2 regions of the Romboutsia sp. Marseille-P6047 genome follow, and region 1 is predicted to be linked to the other one. Evidence: riboswitches for the same ligand, from Rfam matches in the RefSeq annotation. Region 1 holds a riboswitch; the other holds the start of a gene.

What was found. Region 1 has a riboswitch for cyclic di-GMP ahead of EIH23_RS01720 (response regulator transcription factor). Riboswitches for the same ligand answer to the same signal wherever they lie in the genome.
Region 2: it holds a riboswitch for cyclic di-GMP, as region 1 does, so the genes downstream of both, EIH23_RS04900 (discoidin domain-containing protein) here and EIH23_RS01720 (response regulator transcription factor) in region 1, are expected to answer to the same signal.

The regions. Positions count from the first base shown of each region.
Region 1 is NZ_UWOT01000001.1:343,723-356,671, reverse strand. It holds gene EIH23_RS01735 (nucleotidyltransferase domain-containing protein) at 1-665, shown strand, start outside; gene EIH23_RS01730 (N-acetylmuramoyl-L-alanine amidase) at 994-1,764, shown strand; gene EIH23_RS01725 (LCP family protein) at 1,876-2,781, shown strand; cyclic di-GMP riboswitch class II at 3,001-3,084, shown strand; gene EIH23_RS01720 (response regulator transcription factor) at 3,305-3,904, shown strand; RNA gene rnpB (RNase P RNA component class A) at 3,964-4,306, shown strand; gene galE (UDP-glucose 4-epimerase GalE) at 4,384-5,409, shown strand; gene EIH23_RS01705 (COG2426 family protein) at 5,479-5,916, shown strand; gene EIH23_RS01700 (C40 family peptidase) at 6,022-7,176, shown strand; gene EIH23_RS01695 (DUF3298 and DUF4163 domain-containing protein) at 7,294-7,962, shown strand; gene EIH23_RS01690 (amidase domain-containing protein) at 7,940-8,461, shown strand; gene EIH23_RS01685 (DHHW family protein) at 8,613-9,743, opposite strand; gene EIH23_RS01680 (MBOAT family O-acyltransferase) at 9,758-10,984, opposite strand; gene EIH23_RS01675 (DUF4358 domain-containing protein) at 11,152-11,628, opposite strand; gene EIH23_RS01670 (N-acetylmuramoyl-L-alanine amidase) at 11,858-12,715, shown strand; gene EIH23_RS01665 (patatin-like phospholipase family protein) at 12,915-12,949, shown strand, end outside.
Region 2 is NZ_UWOT01000003.1:268,386-281,334, forward strand. It holds gene EIH23_RS04895 (NPCBM/NEW2 domain-containing protein) at 1-1,949, shown strand, start outside; cyclic di-GMP riboswitch class I at 2,043-2,127, shown strand; gene EIH23_RS04900 (discoidin domain-containing protein) at 2,258-7,141, shown strand; gene EIH23_RS04905 (NPCBM/NEW2 domain-containing protein) at 7,201-8,469, shown strand; gene EIH23_RS04910 (hypothetical protein) at 8,491-8,736, shown strand; gene EIH23_RS04915 (hypothetical protein) at 8,968-9,147, shown strand; gene EIH23_RS04920 (DUF4300 family protein) at 9,216-9,494, shown strand; gene EIH23_RS04925 (GNAT family N-acetyltransferase) at 9,550-10,179, opposite strand; gene EIH23_RS04930 (MerR family transcriptional regulator) at 10,303-11,127, shown strand; gene EIH23_RS04935 (gamma-glutamylcyclotransferase family protein) at 11,323-12,237, shown strand; gene EIH23_RS04940 (hypothetical protein) at 12,498-12,908, shown strand.

The sequences.
Region 1 (12,949 bases):
GCTTTAATAAGAGCATACATGTTAATGTACAAGGTAGAGTAGTATATACATTTCCAGAAACAATGAATTTAATGTATTTAATAAATCATACTACCAAACATTTTTTACATGGAGGAGTAGGTATAAGGCAAGTTTGTGACATTGTAAAGTTTATAGAGTGCAATAGCAAAGAAATTGACTGGGATTATCTATGGAAAAACCTAAAAAAGATTAAGTATGATTACTTTGTTTTTAATTTACTTAATATAGGAGAATTATATTTGGGATTAGATAAAATGTTAATACAATATCCAGATTGGTATGATTATAATAATGTTGATTCAAGAGCACTTCTTGAAGACATATTAGATGCTGGGATATTTGGATCTAGTTCTATGGAGAGAAAACAAAGTAGTTTAATAACCTTAGATGCAGTTAATAACAGAGAAATTAAAACTCATAAATCTACATTTAAAGCAGCCTTATTTCCAAGTGTATTGAATTTGAAAGGAAGGTATACATACCTAAATAAGAAACCGTACTTACTTCCAATAGCATGGACACAAAGGGTAATATCTTATGTTAATGAAAAAGGGATACCTCAAAATATAGGGAAAGCAGCATATGGTAGTATAAGTATAGGAAAACAAAGAGTAGAACTGTTAAAACAATATAAAATAATATAAATACAATGTATAAACTTAAAATAAAGAGGAAATAATTATAAATGCTGAGAGGTACTTAATACTTAGTCGTTACTTTTGTATAGCCTAGCTAACTCGGAAATTGCTAGGCTTTTTTTACGCTTAAGGAAATTATATTGTATCAAATTCTGTAGATAAACTCTATGATATAGGTGTATCAACATAACTATTATTGAGCGTAAAAAACATTTTGAGCAACGGACAAAGTCGTTGGCGACATGAGCGAAGCGAATTTTTTATGCAAATTTTTAACATAAACTAGGAAACTTTGTCAGTAAATCCTTCTATAATATATGTAGGAGGTGAAAAAATGGATAAATTAATAATTATAGATAGTGGTCATAATGAATATGTATCAGGAAAACAATCACCAGATGGTACATTCAAAGAGTGGGACTTTAATAATCAAATGCAATATAAACTTAAAAAAAGATGCGAAGATCATAATATAAGCGTATACCTAACAAATCCATCACCACAAGGTAAAGATGAAATAGGACTTACAAAAAGAGCAACTCTAGCAAACACATACTGGGCAAATCAAAACAAACCAAAAGCTTTATTATTATCAATACATGCAAATGCATATCTATCATACTTTAACAGCGCAAGAGGAACAGAAACCTACACAGCAAGTAATGCAAGTACAAATTCAAAGAATGCAGCAAAATACGTTCAAGAAAACTTAGTAGATGCAATAAAGGTAATTGATAGTACTGCGAAAGATAGAGGTTTAAAAACTGCAGATTTTACAGTAATATATAAAGCCAATATGCCATCTATACTAGTAGAATATGCTTTTTATACAAATAAAGAAGATTTAGCAATATTGAATAATAATAAAGATGAAATGATAGAAGGAACTATGAAAGGTTTATGTAAATATTTTGGTATAACCTATAAAGTACCATCTGACTCAAATATAAATGATAAAACAGATGATAATAATACTGATAATGGTACAATTTACTATAGGGTAGTTGTAGGAAGTTATACTAATAAAGAAAACGCAGAAGCTATGGTAGCAGAATTGAAGTCAAAAGGATACGATCCGTTTATAGCAGCTTATAAAAAAGAATAGTAAATTGAAAGTAGTCTATGAATTTAGGCTACTTTTAATTTACTTATGATATAATAAAAGTAGATAAATAGTAATTTATGGGAGTATTACAAGAAAATAGGGGGGTATAATATGAGACATTTTAAGAAAATTGTCATTGGCTTATTAATATTACTATTAGCCATACCAACAATAGGATTTGGAACATTATATTTTAAGTTAAATTCTATATATGACAAAGAAGAAGCTGGTAAAATAGAAGTTGCAGAAGTTAAAGAAGGAATAACAAATATACTTTTAGTAGGAGTAGATGGAGACAATATAGATAGAGGGAATAGATCAGATGCTATGATAATACTTACTATAGATAGTAATAATAATGATATAAGACTTACATCACTAGCAAGAGATACATATGTAAATATTCCAGGGCATAGTACAGAGAAATTAACTCATGCATATGCATATGATGGTCCTAGTTTATTAATTCAAACTATTAAGGAAAATTTTGATATAAGTATAGATAAATACGCTGCTGTTAATTTTAATTCATTTATAAATATAATTAATGAGTTAGGTGGAGTACAAATAGATATAAGTGAAGCTGAAGTAAGTCAAATAGATGGCATAAATGAAGCTGGAACACAAGCACTTACAGGAGAACAAGCATTAGCTTATAGTAGAATAAGATATATAGATAGTGCTTATCAAAGAGATAATAGACAAAGAACAGTATTACAAGCACTTTATAATAAGTTAACGAATGTAAGTAACGATGAGCTATTAGATATAGCGAATACTTTATTTAGATATACTAAAACAAATATGACTCCAATGGAAATTATAAGTGTTGGTACTCAGGCTATTAAAATTAAAGATACTGATTTTGATCAGTTGGAGTTTCCGCTTGAAGGTCATAGAAATGATACTATGATTAATAATGAAAAAGGATGGGTAATTGAATGGGAAGAAGAGTACAATAAAAAAGCTCTAAATGACTTTATATTTAATTACATTACATATATAAAAGAATACTAAAAATTATGCAGGCTTATTTGAATAGGTCTGCTTTTTAATTGTCGAATTAAACTTGTAATAAATTGGAAGTAGATATAGAATAATTATTTATTTTGTAGAAAAAATAAGAATTTTTTATAAAAAAGTATTTTTTTGAAAAACGAAAGTAAGATATTATACCAATTATTTATTGAAAATTATACTAAATATGTATAACATAAACATATAAGTAGTAAAAACTTTAATATTTGAAATGGTGATATATATCCTGTAATTTGGGCATCTCGGATATATGGAGTTAGTGATGCAACCGGCTATATTTGACAAAAACTAGTTTTTGTTAGTATAGCTTTTTTTATTATAAAAAATAATACTAAAGTATAACGGATATATAGTAACAAGTATATGAATTATAAAAAAGTGTAATCAATAACTAAACAAAAGATTTATAGTATATGGTAAATTTGAGTGATTTAATATGTAAAAAATAAGACATATAATTAATACATAGTGAATAAAAGGGACTTTACGGAGGGTGTAATATATGAAGGGGATAATAATTTCAGAATCGTTAGTTATAAGAAAAGGAGTAGCAGAGATACTATCAAGTGAAAGTTGTATAGATATATTAGATGAAGGATATATGTGTACTGATATAAATAAAGATGCATACGATTTAGTTATATTTGACTTAAATAGAAATACTAAACAGTATATAGATTGTATAAAAGATATAAAAGAAAATGGAAATTCAAAAATAATGGTATTAGATTTTTATGAAGATACAAGATTATTCGCAAAGTGTATGAAAATTGGTGTAGATAGCTACATATTAGCAAATATAGAAGGTGAAGGAATAAAATATGCAGTAAGATTATTATCAAAAGGAAAAAAATACTTTGATTCAGACCTCGTAGAAAATTATATGAGAAAAGATAACTTAGAAGAAATAAAAGAGCTTACAAAAAGAGAAAAAGAAATTTTAATATGTATATCAAAAGGTAAAACTAATCATGAGATTGCTAATGAGCTATGTATAACAGAACATACAGTTAAAAAGCATACAAGCAATATTTTTGAAAAATTAAACTTAAGAGATAGAACTCATGCAGCGCTTTATGTGCATGAAAAAGGAATAATATAAAAAATTTAACTTTTGACACGATAAAAAAAATATGATAATATAGTGAAAGTCAATTAAATTAAGTAAGCCAGATGATCGCGGGTAGCATTAGCTACGTGAGGAAAGTCGGAGCTCCATAGAGCAAGGGTGCTAGATAACGTCTAGTGGGAGTGATCCTAAGGAAAGTGCAACAGAAAATAACCGCCAACTAGTTTGGTAAGGATGAAAAGGTGAGGTAAGAGCTCACCGTTGGCTAGGTGACTAGCCAAGCCGTGTAAACCCCACCCGGAGCAAGTCCAAGTTAGGGTAAATAGGGTGCTGCTCGTACCCTCCGGTAGGTAGGACGCTTGAGCCTATTGGTGACAATAGGCCTAGAAAGATGATCATCAAATACAGAACTCCGCTTATAGACTTGCTCAATTTAATGACATACACTAGCATAAGCTGGTGTTTTTTTTACATAAATTTAAGTAATTAAATTAAAAGGGGAATTGGGGAAAATGAATATATTAGTAACAGGTGGGGCTGGATACATAGGTAGTCATACTGTAGTAGAGCTATTAAACTATAATTATAATGTAGTAGTTGTAGATAATTTTAGTAATAGTAGTCCAATTGTATTAGATAGAATTAGGGAAATATCTAAAAAGGATTTTAAATTTTATGAGGTGGATTTAACTAATAAAGAAGATTTAGAAATTGTATTTAAAGAAAATGAAATAGATGCTATAATACATTTTGCAGCATTAAAAGCTGTTGGAGAATCTGTAAAAAAACCATTAGATTATTACTATAACAATATTTTAAGTACTCTGTATTTATTCGATTTAATGAGAAAATATAGTGTATGTAAATTTGTGTTTAGTTCATCAGCAACTGTATATGGCCAACCTAAAAAGTGTCCTATAGTAGAAGATTTTCCGTTATCAGTAACAAACCCATATGGAAGAAGTAAGCTAATTATAGAAGATATACTTAGAGATATGTGTTTTGCATATTCCTCATTAGATGTAGCTATTCTAAGATATTTTAACCCTATTGGAGCTCATAAAAGTGGTCTAATTGGAGAAGAACCAGATGGAATACCAAATAATATAATGCCATATATAACTAAGGTTGCTGTTGGTAAGCTACCTGTATTAAATATATTTGGAGATGATTATGATACTTTAGATGGAACAGGTATAAGAGATTATATACATGTACTAGACTTAGCAAGAGGACATGTTAAAGCATTAAAAAAACTCGAAGAAAACCCAGGTCTTGTAACTTATAATTTAGGAACGGGTCATGGATATAGTGTACTTCAACTTGTAAATGCATTTTCAAGAGCTAGTGGTAAAAAAATACCTTATACGATTACTGATAGAAGAGCTGGAGATGTAGCAGTATGCTATGCAGATCCAAGTAAAGCAGAAAAAGAACTTGGATGGAAAGCTAATTATGGTATAGATGAAATGTGCCAAGATTCATGGAGATGGCAAAGTAAAAATCCAGATGGATACAGAGAAACTGCAAAAGGTTAATAATGAATATACAAAGATATAACAATTATGATAAAATGTTATATCTTTATTTTTTGAAGGAGGACTAACTTGGGATACTTACATATAATGATTTTATCAATGATACCAGTAACTGAATTAAGAGGAGCAATACCACTTGGTATAGCAATGGATTTAAATCCTATAGGTGTATATTTAGCTAGTGTAGCTGGATCTACTATAGTATCAATACCACTGGTTTTATGTTTTAGAAATATAATGCACTACTTAAGAACAAAGAAAATATTTTTAGGACTAATAAAAAAAGTAGATAATAAAATAGAATCTGGTATGAAAAAGATGAAAAAAGCTTCAATATTAGGAATAATCCTATTTGTAGGTGTACCTCTTCCGACAACTGGGACATGGACAGCATCAGCAATAGCATCAATATTAAAAATGAGAATGAAAGAAGCTTTAGCAGGAGTATTAATAGGAAATATGATGGCAGGAGTAATAGTTACAATGCTATCACTTCATATAATATAGCAATTTATGACAATAAAACCTTAATATTAAAAGTAAAATATGGAAAATATGGTATAAATATGATACTATATATACTGAATACTTTTAATAAGGGAGATATTTCAAATGAGTTTAAATAACCATACTTTATGTAAAGTAGTAGCTGGAAGTGCTGTTTTAGCAGCGGCTACTTTAGTAGGAGACATAACTATAGCAAATGCAGGCAACAATAGTGGTGTTGTTAATGTTTCTGTATTAAACGTAAGAAGTGGAGCAGGAACAAATAACAGCATAATAGCAAAAATATATAAAAACAATACAGTATCAATACTTGAAAGTAGCAATGGATGGTATAAGATAAAGCTATCAAATGGAACTGTAGGATGGTCAGCATCTGAATATATTACTATTTCAGGGGGAACATCAAGTTCAAGTAAATTAGGAACTGTAACTACATCAGTACTAAATGTAAGAAGTGGAATTGGAACACATTATTCAAAGATAGGTAAATTATCTAAAGGAACACAAGTTAATATTCATGATACTCAAGATGGATGGCATAAGGTTAACTTAGCTAACGGTAGTACAGGTTGGATTCATGGAGACTATGTATCAGTTTCTGGAGAATCATCAACTCCATCTACAGGTGGAACACAAGAATCTATAAGTAATAAATATGGAACTGTAAATACTTCATCATTAAATGTAAGAAGTGGAGCAGGAACTAATTATTCAAGAATAGGTAGTGTAAAACTTGGACAACAATACAACATTGTAGGAAGTTTAAATGGATGGTATCAAATTGATTTAAAAAATGGTAGTACTGGATGGGTATCAGGCCAATACTTAAATGTAAGTGATGGAACTGTTAGCAATGAAAGTAATTCTAATAATTCAAGTACAACTATAAGCAGTGCAGCAGAAAGAGCTGTTGCTTTAGCAAGACAACAATTAGGTAAGCCATATGGATGGGGAGCAGAAGGTCCTAATTCATTTGACTGTTCAGGACTTACTTACTATGTGTATAAGCAACAAGGTATAACTTTACCAAGATCTTCAAAGTCTCAAGCTACATATGGTACAACTGTAAGCAAGAGTGAGCTTATGCCAGGAGACTTAGTATTCTTTAACACTAATGGAAGTGGAATAAGTCACGTTGGAATATACATAGGTGATGGAAATATGATAAATGCAACAAAACCAGGTGATGTTGTTAAAATATCTAATATAAATTCTAGTTATCATGCAAGTAGATTTGTAACTGCAAAGAGAGTTTATTAATTTGTAGAAAAAGACAATTTCTTAATTTAAAGAAATTGTCTTTTTTTTATATTTTACTTAACAAAAATTTTTTATAGACATATTAATTATTATATAAATAAAAAGAGGAGAATGCATATGTTTATAATTGAAGATAGGTTGTTAGATAAAAGTGAAGACCAAGTAAAATGCCTATTAAACTATCCAGTAATTAAATTAATAAATAATGAAAATGGTTTCGTAGAATATATAAACCGAAAAATTTATGAAGATGTGCTATGTTTTAAAGATGTAGTAGAGCAAATTCTAAAAGAAGAAGATATAAACAGTGTAGTAAACCTAATGACAGAATACACAATATCATTTAACAAAAATAATATAATAAGTATACCAATAGAATTTAGTCAATTTATAGAACTATACAACATAAATTATATAAACTCTTACAACTATGATTTTAATGAAGAAAAAGAAATTAAACTAAGAGACATCTTTGATGAATTAATAGATTATAAAACATTTATAGGAAACATGGTAAAAATTCAATTAGCTATGATGCTAGATAACAATGAAGAAATAGGCATAAGTAATTATGACTTAATAAACATGATTTACAACATAGAAATATACGAAGATCAAGCATTTTATCTAGAAGAAGATGGATTAGTAATTTGCTTATCATCATATGAAATGGGAAGCAACATAAGAAAAATTTTAGAATTTAAAATAATGTATGAAGATGCAAAGTACTATTTTAGTGATTATTTTTTAAGGGGGGTTATTAGTGAAAGTACTACAACCTTATAATCGAGAGGCAGCAGCAGCTTATGCTAAAAAATGGGCTTTAGGAAGAAATAAAGAATATAAAGATTATGAAGATTGGGGAGGCGATTGCACTAATTTTATTTCTCAGTGTTTAAAAGCTGGAGATATTCCTTTTGATCATTCTGGAAATAGTGTTCTTAAACAATGGTATTGGTATAGTGATAGTAGTAGAACTCCTACTTGGACTGCGGCAGAACCATTTTATAAGTATATTACTGGAAATAATAATGAAAGCAGTAGTAACTTTGGTATATATGCTAGGGAAGCTGAGTATAATGAGTTGGAACTTGGTGATATTGTTCAATTAGTTTATGAGGGTAGAGCCTATCATAATATGATTGTTACTGAGGTTATTCTTGAAGGTGACTTTTTAATTGATTATTTGATTTGTCAGCATACCTATGATTTGTTGAATTATCCACTAAGTCTAAAAGAAGGAGAGAGAAGATATTTGAAGATATTGGGGTATTATGAGTGGTAGTTTTATAATGTTCGTGAAAGGCCTTGGGTGGGGTGGTGATGTGTAATTTGACACACATGCATCTGGAAAATGCTGACAATGGATGTCAAATTACACCTTCACCTTCCACAAAAGGCTGCGAACTTAAAACTTCCACTTATGCCCCAATATTTTATTTTGTTGGGGTAGTTTTTGGGAAGAATTTGTCTTGATTTAGGGTTTGGATGTTACATATTGTTAGTACTTCTTTTATGTTTGGGTTATTTTTTATATAGTCTTCTAAGTTTGATGTGTAATAGCGTGGGTCTATTACGTGTATTTTTTTGTATTCATTTGCTAGTAGTGGTATAAAGTTGTGGGCGAAGGAGTCTTTTAAGATTAGTATTTCTTCTTCTTTATTTGGGTTTCCTTCTATTAGTGCATATGCAGGGTCTCCGTGAAGGAAGTATTGGTATTTGTTTTTTCCTTCTAATTTTTCGTTATCATATAATGTGTTGTAATTTCTATCAAAGTCTATTTCTATTTTGTGATTGTTGTAGTTTTTATAGGAGTATATGCTGTCTCCTTTTATTGTTGGGAGTATTGCTTTTGAGTAATAACTCCCTAGAAAGCTTTCCGCTACTTTTTTGTAGTTTGAGTAAAGCTCATCTTCTGTACTTAAATCTTTATTGTATAGTTCACTATATGCTAGCATTGCTCCTAATTGAGTCCAGTGATGGTCTGTGTTGAAGTATATATATTTATCTTTATTTTCCTTTAGTATGTTGTATGGTGTATAAAAGTTTTCTGTGGTTTCCTTTATATAGTTTAGTACATCTTGTTGATTATCTGTTATTGCATATGAAGGTAGTTCTTCTTCATAAAATGCTATTGATGTAGGGATAACTATCAGTTTTGATTTTATTTTGTATTCTTTATATAGTTTTTCTGTTAAATTGTTTGCCTGGGAAATATTTTGATACATAATTTCCTTATTAAAAATAAATTTCTCTAGAAGTCTGTTGTTTTTTGTTATATATATATTTCTAAATTCTCTATTTCCTAACATGTAACTTATACTATTTTTAAAAGATATAAATTCTTCTCTATATGGAAATTGGTCTTCTGTGTATTTATCAAAGTTCTCCATAAAATAACCATTTTTAATTTTATCTAATGATAGCTTAGGCAATTGTGTTAGTATTTTATTTTCTAATGTACTTACTGTTTTATCTGGAGTAAGTATATTTATAATTGGAAATATAAATATAAAAATTAAAAATATAGATACTGTTAAAAATTTTAGTATATTATTTTTGCTCATATAATCACCTACTTTTAGAATCTAAAATATAAAAATGGATTGAATGTTGAGTCTACTAAAAATGCAGTAGATATTATTAATCCTAAGACTAAAGCTATAAATTTTATTATAGTATATTTTGAAAGTATGTTTTTAAATATTGGTGTTGATGCTAGTATTCCTATAATTAAAATTGATATGTTAGGTACTAAGTAATATAAAAATGTTTTATCAATTAATACATTATTAAAGTTAAACATTGCTTTATAATATTTAAATACATCGTTAAAGCTTGTTATATCAAATAATACGAAACTAATTAAAATTAAAATTATTACATATAGATGACTAACTATATTAGGTAAGGATTTTAGTTTTTCTAGTAAAAATAGTTTTTCTAAAATTAAAATAAATCCAAAGTAAAGTCCCCATAATATAAAGTTAAAACTAGCTCCATGCCAAAGTCCTGTTAAAAACCATACTACAATAATATTAAATAGCCATCTTGATTTAGCGCATCTATTTCCTCCTAGAGGTATATAAACATAATCTCTAAACCATATTCCTAATGACATATGCCATCTTCTCCAAAATTCAGTTATAGATTTGGATATATAAGGATAGTTAAAGTTTTCTAAAAAGCTAAATCCAAACATCTTACCTAGTCCAATTGCCATATCAGAGTATCCTGAAAAGTCGAAGTATATTTGTAGTGTAAAGCAGATTATACCAAGCCATGCAGTTGATATAGATAAGTTATTATAATTAGAACTTTTTATATTAAACCAGATTATCCCTAGGTTATTAGCAAGTATTACTTTTTTAGAAAGTCCTATTATAAACCTACAAACACCATCGTAAAGTTTATCAAAATTATGTGTACGATTGTTTAAGTCATTTGCAATGTCAGAGTATCTAACTATAGGTCCAGCAACTAATTGTGGAAATAAAGTTATGTAAGATGCAAGAGAAATTATATTTTTTTGAACTGGGGCTTCATTTCTATAAACATCTATTGAATAAGACATTGTTTGAAAAGTATAAAAGCTAATTCCTATAGGTAAGACAATATTTAATAAAGGAATATTATTATTAGAAATATTGTTATATATTGATATTAAAAAATCACTATATTTAAAAAATGCTAATAGTGACAAGTTTATAATTATGGATGATATTAAAGCTATTTTAGATTTTATATTTCCTCTATTTTTATCTATAATTATTGCATGTATATAATCTGAAAATATAGAGAATATCATTATAAATATATATAAAGGCTCTCCCCAGGCGTAAAAGAATAAGCTGAAGATAAATAAAACTAGATTCCTAAGCCTATAGGGAGATAAGTAATAACAGATTAATACTAAAGGTAAAAAATAAAAAATAAATGCTATGCTACTGAAAACATTCATTTTATATCATCTCCTTATTTTGTGATTGTATCTATTATAAGTTGGTTTATCTTTTCTACATTGTCAGCAGATATAAGATATACATAATTTCCTTTTTTCTCGATTACTGTGTTTGCAGCTCTTGTTGCATTTTCTTCTTTTCCGTATCCATCACCAAAAGGTCTCATGATCATGCCTTCTTTGTAACTTTCTAATGCTTCAAAAGCTTTATTAGCATCATCTTCACTTGAAGTTTTTATAAATAAAATATCTTCAAGTGCAATATTAATAGCAGCTCTTATCATAAATCCTTCTTCAATAGAATCTTTTATATCATTGAAATAGTCAAAATCAGTTATGTTGTAATTCATAGACTGCTCAACTAGTAAACCAGATGATGTAATTGCTTTTTCAACTGTAGATGCAGAAACGTTTTTATATTCGCTACCTTTTGAGCATCCAACTAATCCTAGTGTTAAAACTAGAGATAATATTAAAATTAGTTTTTTCATGTAGTACCTCCAAAATTTGTATTTTTTTGTCGTTATATTTTATAGTTTACTATACTTTTTAACAAAAAAGGTAATAAAATTATTACAGTTTGATTACATTTTAATTACATTTTGAAAACATTTTTAATATTATTATTTACAAAAATATTGAAGGTTATATATTGGAATGATAAAATAAAATTTAAGTAGTATGGTATTTATATACTAAGAAGTAAAAGGATGGGAAACTATGTCATATAAACGTGGTAGAAGTAAAAATAATGTTACGTATTTACATAAAAAAAACAAGAAAAGTGTAAAAAATGTAAAAAGAAAAAAGAATGTAAAAAAAAGAAAAGTTAACTTAAAGAATTTATCTATATTAGTTGTAGGGATTTTAATTTTAAGCTTTGGATTATTTAAAGCTGGACAAGGTGTAACAACTTTAGTAAAAAATATAGCTAGTAAAACTACACAAACTAGTGAAGCTGAAACTATTGAACTTGAAAAGCAATTTGACATGGGCGAAGAGCAAGGTTTATCTACAAAAAAATATACTATCTTTATAGATCCAGGTCATGGTGGTGAGGATAATGGTATGCAAAACAAGGAAACTGAAGTATATGAAAAGGATATAACTTTAGCTATAGGAAAGAAACTTGCTTCAAAGTTATCTAAACATACTGATGTTGATGTAGTAATGTCTAGGAGTGATAGTAGTAAAAATTTAACTACAACTGAGAGAATTGAAGAAGCTAGCAAAGCTAAAGCCGATGTTATGATTTCATTACATATGAATGCTGAATATGGTGGAAATACTGCAAGTGGTGTAGAAGTATATTATAAAAAAGATGATATAAATAAGACTAATGAATTAGCTAGCTTAATACAAGATTCTATAAAGTCTTATGTTGAGATAAGAGACAGAGGTGTTGGAGTAGGTAGATTTGATATATTAGATAAATCTACTGTTTCAGCTATTATGATAAAATGTGGATTTATTACTAATACAGAGGAAGTTAAGAACTTAACTGGTGATAAATATTTAGATGAGTTTACTGAAGGTATAGCACAAGGAATACTTTCATATATAGATGCTAATAAGTAATTAATGGTCGAAAACGGGCAAAAGTTAATATAAAATCCAAGTCATGCAGCTTAAGGGATGCTGCTAATGGCTTGGATTTTATATTTAACTTCTGCCTTTTTGTTTTGCTACGTTATTAATTATTTTGGGGGTGGGGGAACAATTGGTGTTAAAAAAGATATATTAGAGTAGTAGCATATATTTTTTAGGAGTGAGATGTATGGGTGATTCTACTTTTAATATTGTTAATTTTGA
Region 2 (12,949 bases), on a different contig from region 1:
AAGTTGAAAGCAATGTAAATACTGATAAAAACGGAGCTTATCAAGTTAAATACACATTAACCAATGAAGAAGTAACTGTGGAGAAAAGTTTAAAAGTAGAAGTAGTAAGTGACTATGATTACTTATCAGATTTTAAGTGGACATCTGTAAATACTGAGTGGGGAACTCCAAGAAGAAACAGTAACATACAAGGAATGGTACATGGTGAGGTAACAACATTTAAAAATGGTATCGGAATACATGCAAATGGAAAGATAACTTATGATTTATCTGATAAGGAATATGACAACTTTGAAGCATTAATTGGTGTAGACACAGCTATAGGAGAAAATAATAATTCAAGTGTAACTTTTAAAGTTGTAGCAGATGGAAAAACTGTAGCAACAACAAATATTATGAGTTACTATGATAACTTAGCTTATATAAATATTCCAGTTTCTGGAGTGAAGGAATTAGTAATAGAAGTACATGATGGTGGTAATGGAAATACGAGTGATCACTGTATAATAGTTAATCCTAAACTAACAACAAGCAATGGTAAGCCAAAATTCAAAGGTGACGAGAGTGTAGCATTTAATATAAATGAAGAAATTGATTTAATTAAAGGAATAAGTGTTACAGATGGTGAAGATGGTGATTTAACTTCTAAAATAGAAGTAGAATCAGATTATATTAAAGGAAATACAGGTATATTTAACGTAACTTGTTCTGTAAAAGATAGTGATGGAAACAAAGCCCAATTTACAAGAACAGTAGTAGTTACAGATAAAGAAACTTATTTATCTGATTTAAATTGGAAATCTGCAACAATAGGTTCAGGTTACATAGGAAAAGATAAATCAGTAAGACAAGAACCTATAAAACTTTTAAATGAAGATGGATACGTTGAAGTTTTTAAAAAGGGTATAGGAACTCACGCTTACTCAGAAATAGTTTACGATTCAACAGGTTACGATATATTCGATGCTTGGGTTGGACTTGATCAATTTGTAGCAGGTCAACAAGCATCAAGTGTTATATTTAAGGTGTACGTAGATGGGGTTTTAAAGGCAGAAACACCTATTATGAAATCAAATACACCAAAACAGCACTTAATTGTTGATGTTAGAAATTCTAGCGAAATCAAACTAGTAGTAGATGTAGCTGATAGCGGAGACACTTGGGATCATGCCGACTGGGCAGATGCTAAATTTAGAAATTTTTCTGAATTTGATTTAAGCAAATTAGAAGAAGTTTTAGAAGAAGCTAGGGCCTTGGATTTAGGGAATTACACTGAAGAATCTGCAAAAAATATAAAAAATGCTATAGAAAATGGTGAAAAAACTTTAAGTTCTAACAATCAAACTAAAATAGATACAGCAGTAGAGGAGATAAGAAAAGCAATCAATTCTGCGGTAGAAATAGACTTAAGTCAAATAATACAAATAAAAGATAAAAATCTTAAATTAAGTATACAACAAGAACTTGGTCTACAAGGTGAAGTAAGATTAGGTGATATGAGGGAGCTTGTTTCACTAACAGTTAAAAATGTTCAAAGTTTAGAAGGTTTACAATACGCTGTGAATCTAGAATCACTAAACATAGAAAATAACAAAATAAAAGATTTATCACCATTAAAAGACCTTAAAAATTTGACAAACCTAAAGGCACACCCTCAAATAATAACAGAGGATTGGGTTTTGGCAAAAGATAAAAAAGTCACTGTAGACTACGACGTTTTAAACAGAAATGGTGAAAAATTAACTCTAACGTCTATAATCATAAAAGATAATAGAACATGGGACTTAACAACTTTAAACGTAGAAGAATGCGTAGATGAAAATGGAAAAATATCATTTGACACAACAGATTTTTATTCGGGGATACATACTGTTTATATGACATACGAAGATAAAGTCGATAATTATATAACACAGATTACATTTGTTCTTGATACTAGGGAAAGATAGTTGTTATAAAATGAATTGAATTATTTATAATTTTAGTGTAAATAATATAACAGTAATTGACATAATATAAAAAATAATGGTAAAATACTGAATAAATTTAATAGGTAAACCTAAGGAAACTTAGTGACACAAAGCTATAGGGACTAAGGTTTTTTAACTATGTCAGCCAGTTGCCAAAGAGTACATTATACTTTTTGTTTTAAGCTTAGTATGAAATTATTAGGTCTATTTCAAGTTACTCTTTATGAGTAACTTTTTTTATGCCTAAATAATGTACTTCTGAGGGAGAATTATTCAGGAGGATAAATATGCACAAAAGAAAAATAGCAGCGTTAACTATGGCAGCAATCATTACAAACTTTTCAGCAAGCACTATAGGTGTTTTAGCACATGAATTGAGGGACAATAACGTAGTCCCAAATATATCAGATAAAAATAATCAAGATATACAATCAAATCAAGCTAAAGTAAGTAAATTTAATTTACTTAATAGCAGTTATTTAGAAGAATATAATAAATCTTTTAAATTAGATAACTCAAAAATAATTTCAATAACTAATAACGGAGGAAATTACCCATCATCAGTAATAACTAAAGCTATAGATGAAGACTTCAGTACCCACTGGGAGACTAATAAGGTTAATAGTTCAAGTTTTGAAAATGAGGTAATAATTACACTAGATGAAATTACAAGTTTAAACAGAATAGTATATGGAGCAAGACAAGATTCAGCTAAGGGAAAAGGATTTGCTCAAGAATTTGAAATATATTCTTCACTTACAGATGATGGTGATGATTTTACTGTAGTAAGTCATGGAAAGTATTCAGGATCTACTTCAGATATAGTTGAAATAAAGTTTGATAAAGCAGAGTTTAAAAGAATAAAGTTTAAGTTTAAAAAAGCTAATCAAAATTGGGCATCAGCTTCAGAATTTATGCTATATAAAGAAGATGAGTTAGCTGATAAGATAAATAGATTATTTGCAGATAGCACTATGAGTGTTGTAAGTGATGAGTTTAATACTATTGAAAAAATAGAAGCTTTAGAAAATGAAATAAAAAATCATGTTCTTTATAATGAATTTAAAGAAGATATAGAAAATGCAAAGATATTACTTAAAGAAGAAAATAATATAGAAAGTCAAAATGCTCAAATTCAAAAATTTGAAAAAGTTAATGGAAAATATGAGGAAATCTATAACAAAGCATTTAAAGTAGATAATTCAGAAATAGAAAAAATAAGCAGTAATGATGGGTCTAGCAGTGAAGCTTTAATGAAAGCTTTTGATAATGATACTAAAACATACTGGGCATCTAGAAAAAATAATAGTGATGATTTTAAAAATGAAATAGTAGTACAGTTAAAAGAAGCTACAGTTTTAGATAGGTTAATATATGGTGGAACTCCATCGTGGCAAAAAGGTTATGCAGAAGAATTTGAGATATATGCATCAAACACTACTAAAGGTGATACCTTTAAATTAGTAGCTACAGGAGAGCAAGCAGCAAGCCATGATATAAAAGAAATAACTTTTGAACCAACTGAATTTAAAAGAATAAAGTTTGTATTTAAAAAAGGAAATTTAAATCAAGCAGCCTGCTCTGTATTTTGGTTATATAAAGAAGACTCATTACCAAGTATTATAAATAATATATTTACAGATGGTACAATGGTTAAGTTAAAAGATGAATATAACAATATAGATGTAATAAATGATTTAGAAAAAGAAGTTAATAATCATCCTTTAAAAGATCAACTAATATATGCTATAGACTTAGCTAAGGAAATTCTACAAGGTGATAAAGATTATTCAGATAGTACTTTTACAGTAATGCAAAATGGTGATACACACTTAAAAGCTACAAATAACTTACTTATGTCAAGTTTTGGAAATGACTTTCAATCAACTGGGATAGTAGCAAAACCAGGAGAAGTATTTAATATATTTGTTGAAGCAGAAGATGGCAAACCACTACCATCAATAGTATTTTCACAACAGGAAGGTCACTATGGCAATTGGAGAAGAAACTATCAATTAAAGAAAGGTATGAACACAATAGTAGTACCAGAAATTTATAGTGATAGTTGGTCTCAAAAAAGTGCTAAAGGTGGAGCTGTATACTTAGTAAATAAATATACAGAAGAACAACAAGGAAAGGCACCAGTAGTTCGTATAGATGGAGGAGAAAAATTCCCACTATTTAATACTGGTGATAACCAAGAAGAATTTTTAAAAGAGTTAAAAGAATATAAGAAAAAATTAGATGAAAATCCAGATACAACTGTAGATATATTTGAGTTTAATACAAAAAGATTGATGCTTACAGGAACTGCAAAAGCAGCGTACCAAGTATATGTAAATGAAGGAATTGATATTGAAGAAAGTATTGCTACTTGGGATAGTCAATTAGAAGAAGCCATTGCATTTGCAGGATTAAAAGATGACGAAAGTGACCTTACAAATGATTCTACTAATATTAGAGGAACAATAAGATTAATGCAACCTTATGGAGCAGCTTATGCAGCAGGGGATCATGTAGGTATTCAAAGACATATACAAGAAATAATACTAAGGCCAGATAAAAGTAGTATGAATAGTATTATATGGGGAACTATTCATGAGTTTGGCCATCAAATGGATATAAAGCCTAGAACTTGGGGAGAAGTAACTAATAATATGTGGGCAAACTATGCATCAATAAATAATGGTAAGGGAGATAGAGTTCCTTATAACAATATATATAGTATGCTAGCACCGAAAGAATCTACAAAAGGATTTGAAGACTTTAATCTTGATCAAAAACTAGGAATGTTTTGGCAGTTACAAATAAAGAAAGATACTTATTGGCAAGAATTAGAAGCTATGTATAGAGAAAGAAGACCTAATCCAAAGGATTATCAAGAAAAGAAAGATATACTTGCAACTTATTCATCAGAGGTTATAGGTATGAATTTAACACACTACTTTGAAAAGTATGGATTTACTTTATCAGAAGAATGTAAAAATAATTTAAAAAGATTCCCTAAATCAAATGAGAAAATATGGTATCTAAACACTAATGCAATGAAATATACAGGTAATGGATTTGTAATTAGTGACACTGATTTAGAAGTTTCATTATCTAAATTAGATTCTGGTATAAAACTAAGTATGAATATAAATGAAAACATGAAAGACGATTTACTTGGTTATGAAATCCTAAGAAATGGAGAAGTAATAGGGTTTACCTCAAGTAATAGTTACATAGATACTAATGCAACTCATGAAGAGAATATTAAGTATGAAATAATTCCTTATGCACTTAATTTAACAACTGGAGATAAGGTTGAAGTAAACTCATTTACACCAAGCATAAGCATACAACAAGATGAATTCACTATAGGACTTAGAGAAGAATTTGAACCAATGGATTATGTTAAAGCACTTAATCATAATGGAGAAAATATAACATCTAAAGTTAAGGTTGAGCATAATGTAGATACTAATCAACAAGGTATTTATGAAGTTAAGTACATAATAACTGATGAAGGAATAACTACAGAAAAAGTACTAAAGGTTGAAGTAGTAAGTAAATACGATTACTTATCAGATAGTGAATGGAAAGCTGTTGAAACTCAATATGGTAGCCCAAGAAGAAATAAAGATATAAAAGGTAGAATAAATGGAGATATTAAAACATTTGAAAAAGGTTTTGGAATACATGCAAATGGTAAGATAACTTATGATTTATCAGGTAAAGATTATGATAATTTTGAAGCTTTACTTGGAGTTGATATGAACATATCTGCTCAAGATAAATCAAGTATAACGTTTAAAGTTATTGGAGATGGAAAAACTCTAGCAACTACAAATGTTTTAAAGCATGCTAATAATATGGTAAGTATAAATGTCCCAGTTAAAGGTGTAGAAGAATTAGTTATAGAAGTTCATGATGGTGGAAATAGAAATACATCTGATCACGCTGTAATAGCTAATCCTAAATTAACTACAAATAATACAAAACCGAATATAGATGTTAAGGATAAGACTTATCTTTTAGGTGAAAATGTAGATATAATGGAAGCTATAACTGCAGAAGATACAGAAGATGGAGACTTAACTTCTAAAATAGAGGTAGTTTCTAACACTTATGAAGACGGAAAAACGGGTAGATTTGAAGTTTTATATAGAGTTACAGATAGTGATAATAACGTAACTGAAAGAAAAGCATTTATAACTATATATGAAAACTTTACAGTTAATAAAACTAAATATGGTTCTTTTGATAATCTATCTGAATACAACAAAGAGTTTAAATTACCTATAGTATCTGCAAAAAATAATGCAGGTAACTATGGCTCAAGTGTAATAGGTTACGCAATAGATGAAAATATTAATACTCACTGGGAAACTAATAGTCCGAACAGTAGCTCATTTGAAAATGAAGTTATATTTGATTTAGGTGAAAATGTAGATATAGACAAGATGACCTATGCTTCTAGAAGAGGTGGTAAAGGATTTGCACGTAATTTTGAAATATATGTTTCAAGCAAATCAGAGGGAGATGACTTTATACTAGCAGGTAAAGGGGCATATGATGGAAGTGTAAATGATGTTATAGAGTTCAAATTATCTAAATTTGATGTGAGAAGAGTTAAGTTTAAATTTATAAATGCTCACCAAAATTGGGCTTCAATAGGTGAAGTAGCATTTTATAAAGAAGATGTTTTATCTGATAAAATAAATAATGATTTATTTATAGATGCTAATAAAACTGAAGTAAATGAAGAATACAATACTTTAGAAAAATTAGAAGTTTTAAGAGAAGATATTAAAAATCATCCAGCATTTAGCTTATTTGAAGATGATTTAAATAAAGCAAAAGAAATAATAATAGCAAAATTCCCGACTTTAAATGTTGAAGAAAATACTTTTGTTAAATTAAATAGTGAATTTGATTTGATGAGTAATGTAGTTGCTAATGACCAAGAAGATGGAAATATAATTTCAAATGTTAAGATTAATACTAATGAATTTACTACAAGTAAAGCTGGAGAATACGCTTTAACTTATACTGTTACTGATAGTGACGGAAACTCTACATCAAAAGAGAGAAAAGTTGTAGTTTATAGTGAGAATAAATATTTATCTGATATGGATTGGGAAGTAGCAACATCTGGATGGAGAAGTGTAAACAAAGATAGTGCGTAGCTTCAACTAATAAAATAAAGCTTAATATAGATGGTACTATAAATGAATTTGATAAAGGTATAGGTGCTGCTACAAATGCAGAAATAGTTTATAATCTAGATGGGAATTACAGTTACTTTACAACTTATTTAGGAACAGATAAAAACTATAATGATAATAGAACAAGTATAATATTTAGGATATTTGCAGATGGTGAAGAAATTTATACTTCTGATGTAATAAGAAAAGATTCTAAAGCTGAATTTGTAAGTTTAGATATAACTGGGGTGAAAGAACTTAAGTTAGTAGCAGATGATGCTGGAGATGGAGGTCTTGGAGACTTTACTTCATGGGCAGATACTAAAGTTTACACTACAAACTCTAAACCACAGTTAACTATACCAAAATCAATATCTACTAAATTAGGAGAAGTAGTAGACTTAAATGAAAGTTATAGCGCAATTGACACAGAAGATGGAGACATAACTTCTAATATTGAGGTAAGAGGTAAAGTAAACTTTAATAAACCAGGTAAATACCCTATAATATACACTGTTACTGATAGTGATGGTAATAAAGTAAGTAAGACTAGAACTATAGCAGTAGTTAATATGGATGATAATAAATACTTAACTGATTATGAGTGGAATTCTACTCAAAATAGCTATAAATCTCCTAATAAAGATAAATCTATAAGTGGAAATACAATAAAGCTTACAGATGAAAATAATCAAGAAGTAGTTTATGAGAGAGGTATAGGTGCTCATTCAACTTCAACGATAATATATGATTTAAGTGATAAAGACTATGCATACTTTACATCATATGTAGGTGTGGATAGGGCTATGTTTGGAACTGTTGGTTGTGTAAGTTTTGAAGTTTATGTTGATGGTGAGAAGAAATTCGATAGTGGAGTCATGAATTCAAGAGAACCACAAAAGTATGTTGAAGTAGATATAAATGATGCTAAAGAGTTAAAGCTAGTAGTGACAGATGGAGGTAATGGACAAGGGTCAGACCATGCATCTTGGGCAGATGCTAAACTGCATTTTGCGAACGCTGAATCAAGCGTAGATTTAAGTGAAGTAGTAAGTATAGAAGATAAATATCTTAAATCAAGTATAAAGAAAGTACTTAATTTATCTAGTGATAATATAACAGTTGGTGATATGCAAAAAATTACTAGTTTAAATGTTCAAGGAGCTGAAAGCTTAAATGGACTACAGTATGCGAAAAATTTAGAATCATTAAATATAGAATATAATGAAATAAGTGATTTATCACCGCTTAAAGATCTTAAAAAATTAACAGATTTAAGAGCTAATCCTCAAATAATAACATTAGGATAAATAGATAAAAAGGATAATAGAGTGACAATAGACTATGATGTTTTAAATAGAAAAGGTGAAAAGTTATCACCAATAAGTTTGACGATAAGAAACAATCAAACATTAGAAGATATTACATTAGATTTATCACAGTGTGTAGATGAAAATGGCGTAATATCTTTTGATACTACAGACTTTGATTCTGTTATATATAGTGTGTATTTAGGATATGAAGATATTAATGATAACTATTTATCACAAGTATTATTTATGTTTAGTAATAAATGATTAACCTTTGCAATATCAAGTAAATGCTATATATATATGAAATATGAAAACAAAAATTGTATTCAAATTTAATCTGGATACAATTTTTTTGTTTTTGTGTCATTTACCTATAAAAGTATGTCGTTTACGAAGTATTTATAATTTTATAAAAAAGATATATTATCATTAAGATAAGAGGAGTACGATCAAAAATATTTATAAAAATAAATATTTTATTAAGGAGAGATAGTAATGATTAAAATAAAAGACAGCGATTTAATGATTATGAAGAGGATACTAGGAGATTTATATCCAGAAAATGGAAATACTGAAGAAGTAATTTTATTAAGTAAAGCTATTGATAAAATAATCCCATTAGTGAATTTAGCCAAAAAGATAGAGATAAATTTATTAAATTATATGCAGGTATAAAAGTAGAAAATACGCAAGATGTAAATAAGCTTTCAGAAGCTATAAATAAAGAATAGGAAAAAAGAAAAATATCATTTCTAGATAATGAAAATATATCAATGATAAATGTATTTTTACATTCACCAGAAGATAGTGAAGTATTTGTAGGGCATGCAGGTATCTTACTACAAATAAAAAATGAATTATTATTTATTGAAAAATATGCACCAACTTTACCATTCCAAGTTTCTAAATTTAAAAATAGATTAGAATTAAAAGGATATTTAATGGATAGACTTGATAATGATACATCTGGAAATGGTTCATCAAAGCCAATAATAATGGAGAATAATAATTTAATTAATTAGATTAAATAGCTACTAAGCAATAAGCTTAGTAGTTATTTTTTATATAATGATTTTATTAAAATTCATATCCATACAAAAATACATTTAATTTAGTATTCAGATAATCTAATGATACTTCCTTTTCATTTATTCTACTGAAGTTTTGGCTGTCATAAAATCCATAATTACATCTACTATCTGTAAATAGGTAGAAAGATTTTACATTCATACTTTTCATATAATCAGACAAATACTTAACTAAAGCTTTACCAATACCAAGTCCCCTAGATTCTTTTGATACTATAAATAGTTGAATACAACCTTGAAATTGACATTCTTTGTCTTTTAGAACTTCCTTATATGTATTTTGAATTTTTAAGAATTCTTTAATTAAAGTATGATTTGTTTTGTTATTCATTATTGATTTAATAGAACTAATGTCAAAATTAAAATTATTAACAGAATTAATTACACGGGTCTTATCATTCAGAGCACTACCTAAAATAAAACCAATTACTTTACCATTTTTTTGAGCGACCTTACAAAAAGAAGTATCTAAAATACATTCTTGAAGATACCCACTTAATACAATATTTAATAACGCTTCATCTTTAATAAAATCATAAAATCCAAAAGCTTCTCCAATTAATTCTTTGATAGTCTCGTAATCAGATTCTAATAAATCTCTGTATATTACTTTGTTCATATCAGTAAAAAGATCCTTTCATTTAATTTATATTTATACAACAATTATTGTATAATGATGATAATAATATCTACCCTTAGGGTAGAGTCAATAAAATTTAAAATTTAAGAGGAAATAATAAAAATGAAAAAAATATTTTCTATTGGAGAAGTTTCTAAAATTAAAGGCATAACAATAAAAGCTTTAAGATATTATCATAAAATGGGAATTTTAATTCCAAAGTACATTGATGAATATTCGGGATATAGACATTATTCTATAGATCAATTTGTATATATAGATATTATAAAAGGATGCAGATTATTGGGAATAAGTATAAAAGAACTTCAAGAAATTTTTCAACGATGTGATACAGATGAATTACTTGAATTTTTAGAAATAAAAAAACATGAAGCTAAAGAAAATATAAATAAGATGAACAAAGTAATTGAAAATATAGATACTCTAAAGACAAGTATAAAACTATCTAAAGAAATAGTATATAAAAATGAAATAGCAATTAAATATTTTGAAACACGTTATATAATAGTTCTACCCTGTAAGGAGGTAGGTAGTTTGAATGAATTACTTTATTATTCTGATTTAGATAAGTTAATTTTAGAAAAAAATATAAATGTATCTGTGCAAAGAGGGATTATATATAAAATAAATGATAATATAAGTCCAGAGTCTAAATATGTATTCAATATAATTGAAGAATATAAAGACATAAAAAATGATGAAAGCATAAAAATATTGCCAAAAGGAAGATACTTAACAATGGTTTATGATACAGAAAATAAGGAACAATGTATAAAAAAAATATCAGATTATATAAAGGAAAATAATATAAGAATTGATGATATTATAGAGTTTGATCTATATAATGATATTTTTAATACTAAAAATTATAATAGTCAAATTCAGATTTTTTTAGGCAACTATGAAGTAAATTACGAGGGATTATAGTAAGAGATAGAAATACATTTCTTATATATCAGGTAGTAATATTGACATATCAGGTATAATTTGTTATTTTATGAAATATATTATAGTAAAGCTATATTTAACTTAATATTTAGAAAAACAAAAATATATATATAGATCCTAAATATTTAAGGTAGCTGAACTTATACAGATAAAAATAAATTTGGAGGAATGATAATGAAAAAGATTTTATTAGGAACTTTATTATCAGCACTTATACTAACTTTAACTGGATGTAGTACTTCTAAAGATGAAACTGAAAATATTGATAAGGTATTTGTTTATGGCAGCTTAAGAAGTGACATGTTTAATTATGATGTTTATTTAGACGGCAAAGTTAAAGAAAACAAAAAAGCTACAGTTAAAGGGGAATTATTCCATTTAGATAATAAAGGATATCCAGCAGTAGTTCCAGGTGATAGAGAAGTAATAGGAGAGTTAATGTCATTTGAAGATTTTGAATCTACATTAAAGGAGTTAGATGAACTAGAAGCATATGTAGAAGGTGAAGAAAATGAAAATGAATATAATAGAAAAGTTATAGATGTAACACTTGAAGATGGAAGCATAGAAAAAGCATATTATTACGAGTATAATCCATCAGCAGATTATAATAAAGATGACAAATTAATAGAAGTTGAAGATGGTGACTGGAAATCATATATGGAAAATATAAAAGTTGAAAGAGTATTTGTATATGGAAGTTTAAGAAGTGATATGTTCAACTATAAAACTTATTTAGATGGTAAAGTTAAAGAAAGTATAAAAGGAACAATAAGTGGAGATTTATTCTATATAGAAAATAAAGGATATCCAGCAGTAGTTCCAGGTGATGGAGAAGTTGTTGGAGAATTAATGACATTTGAAGATTTTGAATCTGTATTAGATGAACTTGATGAGTTAGAAGCTTATGAAGAAGGTAAGGAAAGTGAAAATGAATATAACAGAAAAGTTGTAAATGTAAAGATTGCAGAAGGAACTGTTATAAAAGCGTATTACTATGAATATAATCCATTAGCAGATTATAATAAAGATGATAAATTAGTTCCGGTTAAAGATGGTGACTGGAAACAATATATAGAAAATAAATAAAAATAAAAGCTGTTACAGATATGATATTTATAACAGCTTTTTATATATTAAATTATACTAATATTTTGTTGGATAGATATCAGATAAAATCAAGTAATTTATGTATAAGGAAATAGATATAAAACTTTTCAAAAATCGATAAATGCTGAAAGATGTCATACGAAAATGTAAATCTTACTTATAAGATACTATAATATATCAAAAAAATTGATAAAACTATAAATTGGGGTACATACTGATAGGGAATTAAGGAGACAGATATGCATACATATATAAATCGAATTTATACTTTTATAACTATCTTATTTTTAATATTTATTAATGTAGAGAAAGCTTATTTATTAGAAAAAGATGATATATTATTTATTAGTTCATATAATCCAAATTTTATTAGTTTTAATGACCAAGTAAATGGAATTACTGATAGCATAGGGAAAGATATAAATCTTAAGATTGAATACATGGATTCTAAGATAGTAGGAAATGAAAATAATGAAAGAGATTTTTATAACTTACTAAAGTATAATATAAGCAATTATGAAAAATTTCAATCTATTATTGTAGGAGACGATGAAGCATTGGAATTTGCGGTTAGATACAGAGATGATATATTTAAAGGTATACCTATAGTATTTTTAGTAATAGAGAATATAAAGCTTATAGAAGAATAACTTAAATATGACTTAGTATCTGGTGTAAGAGAATCTGAATC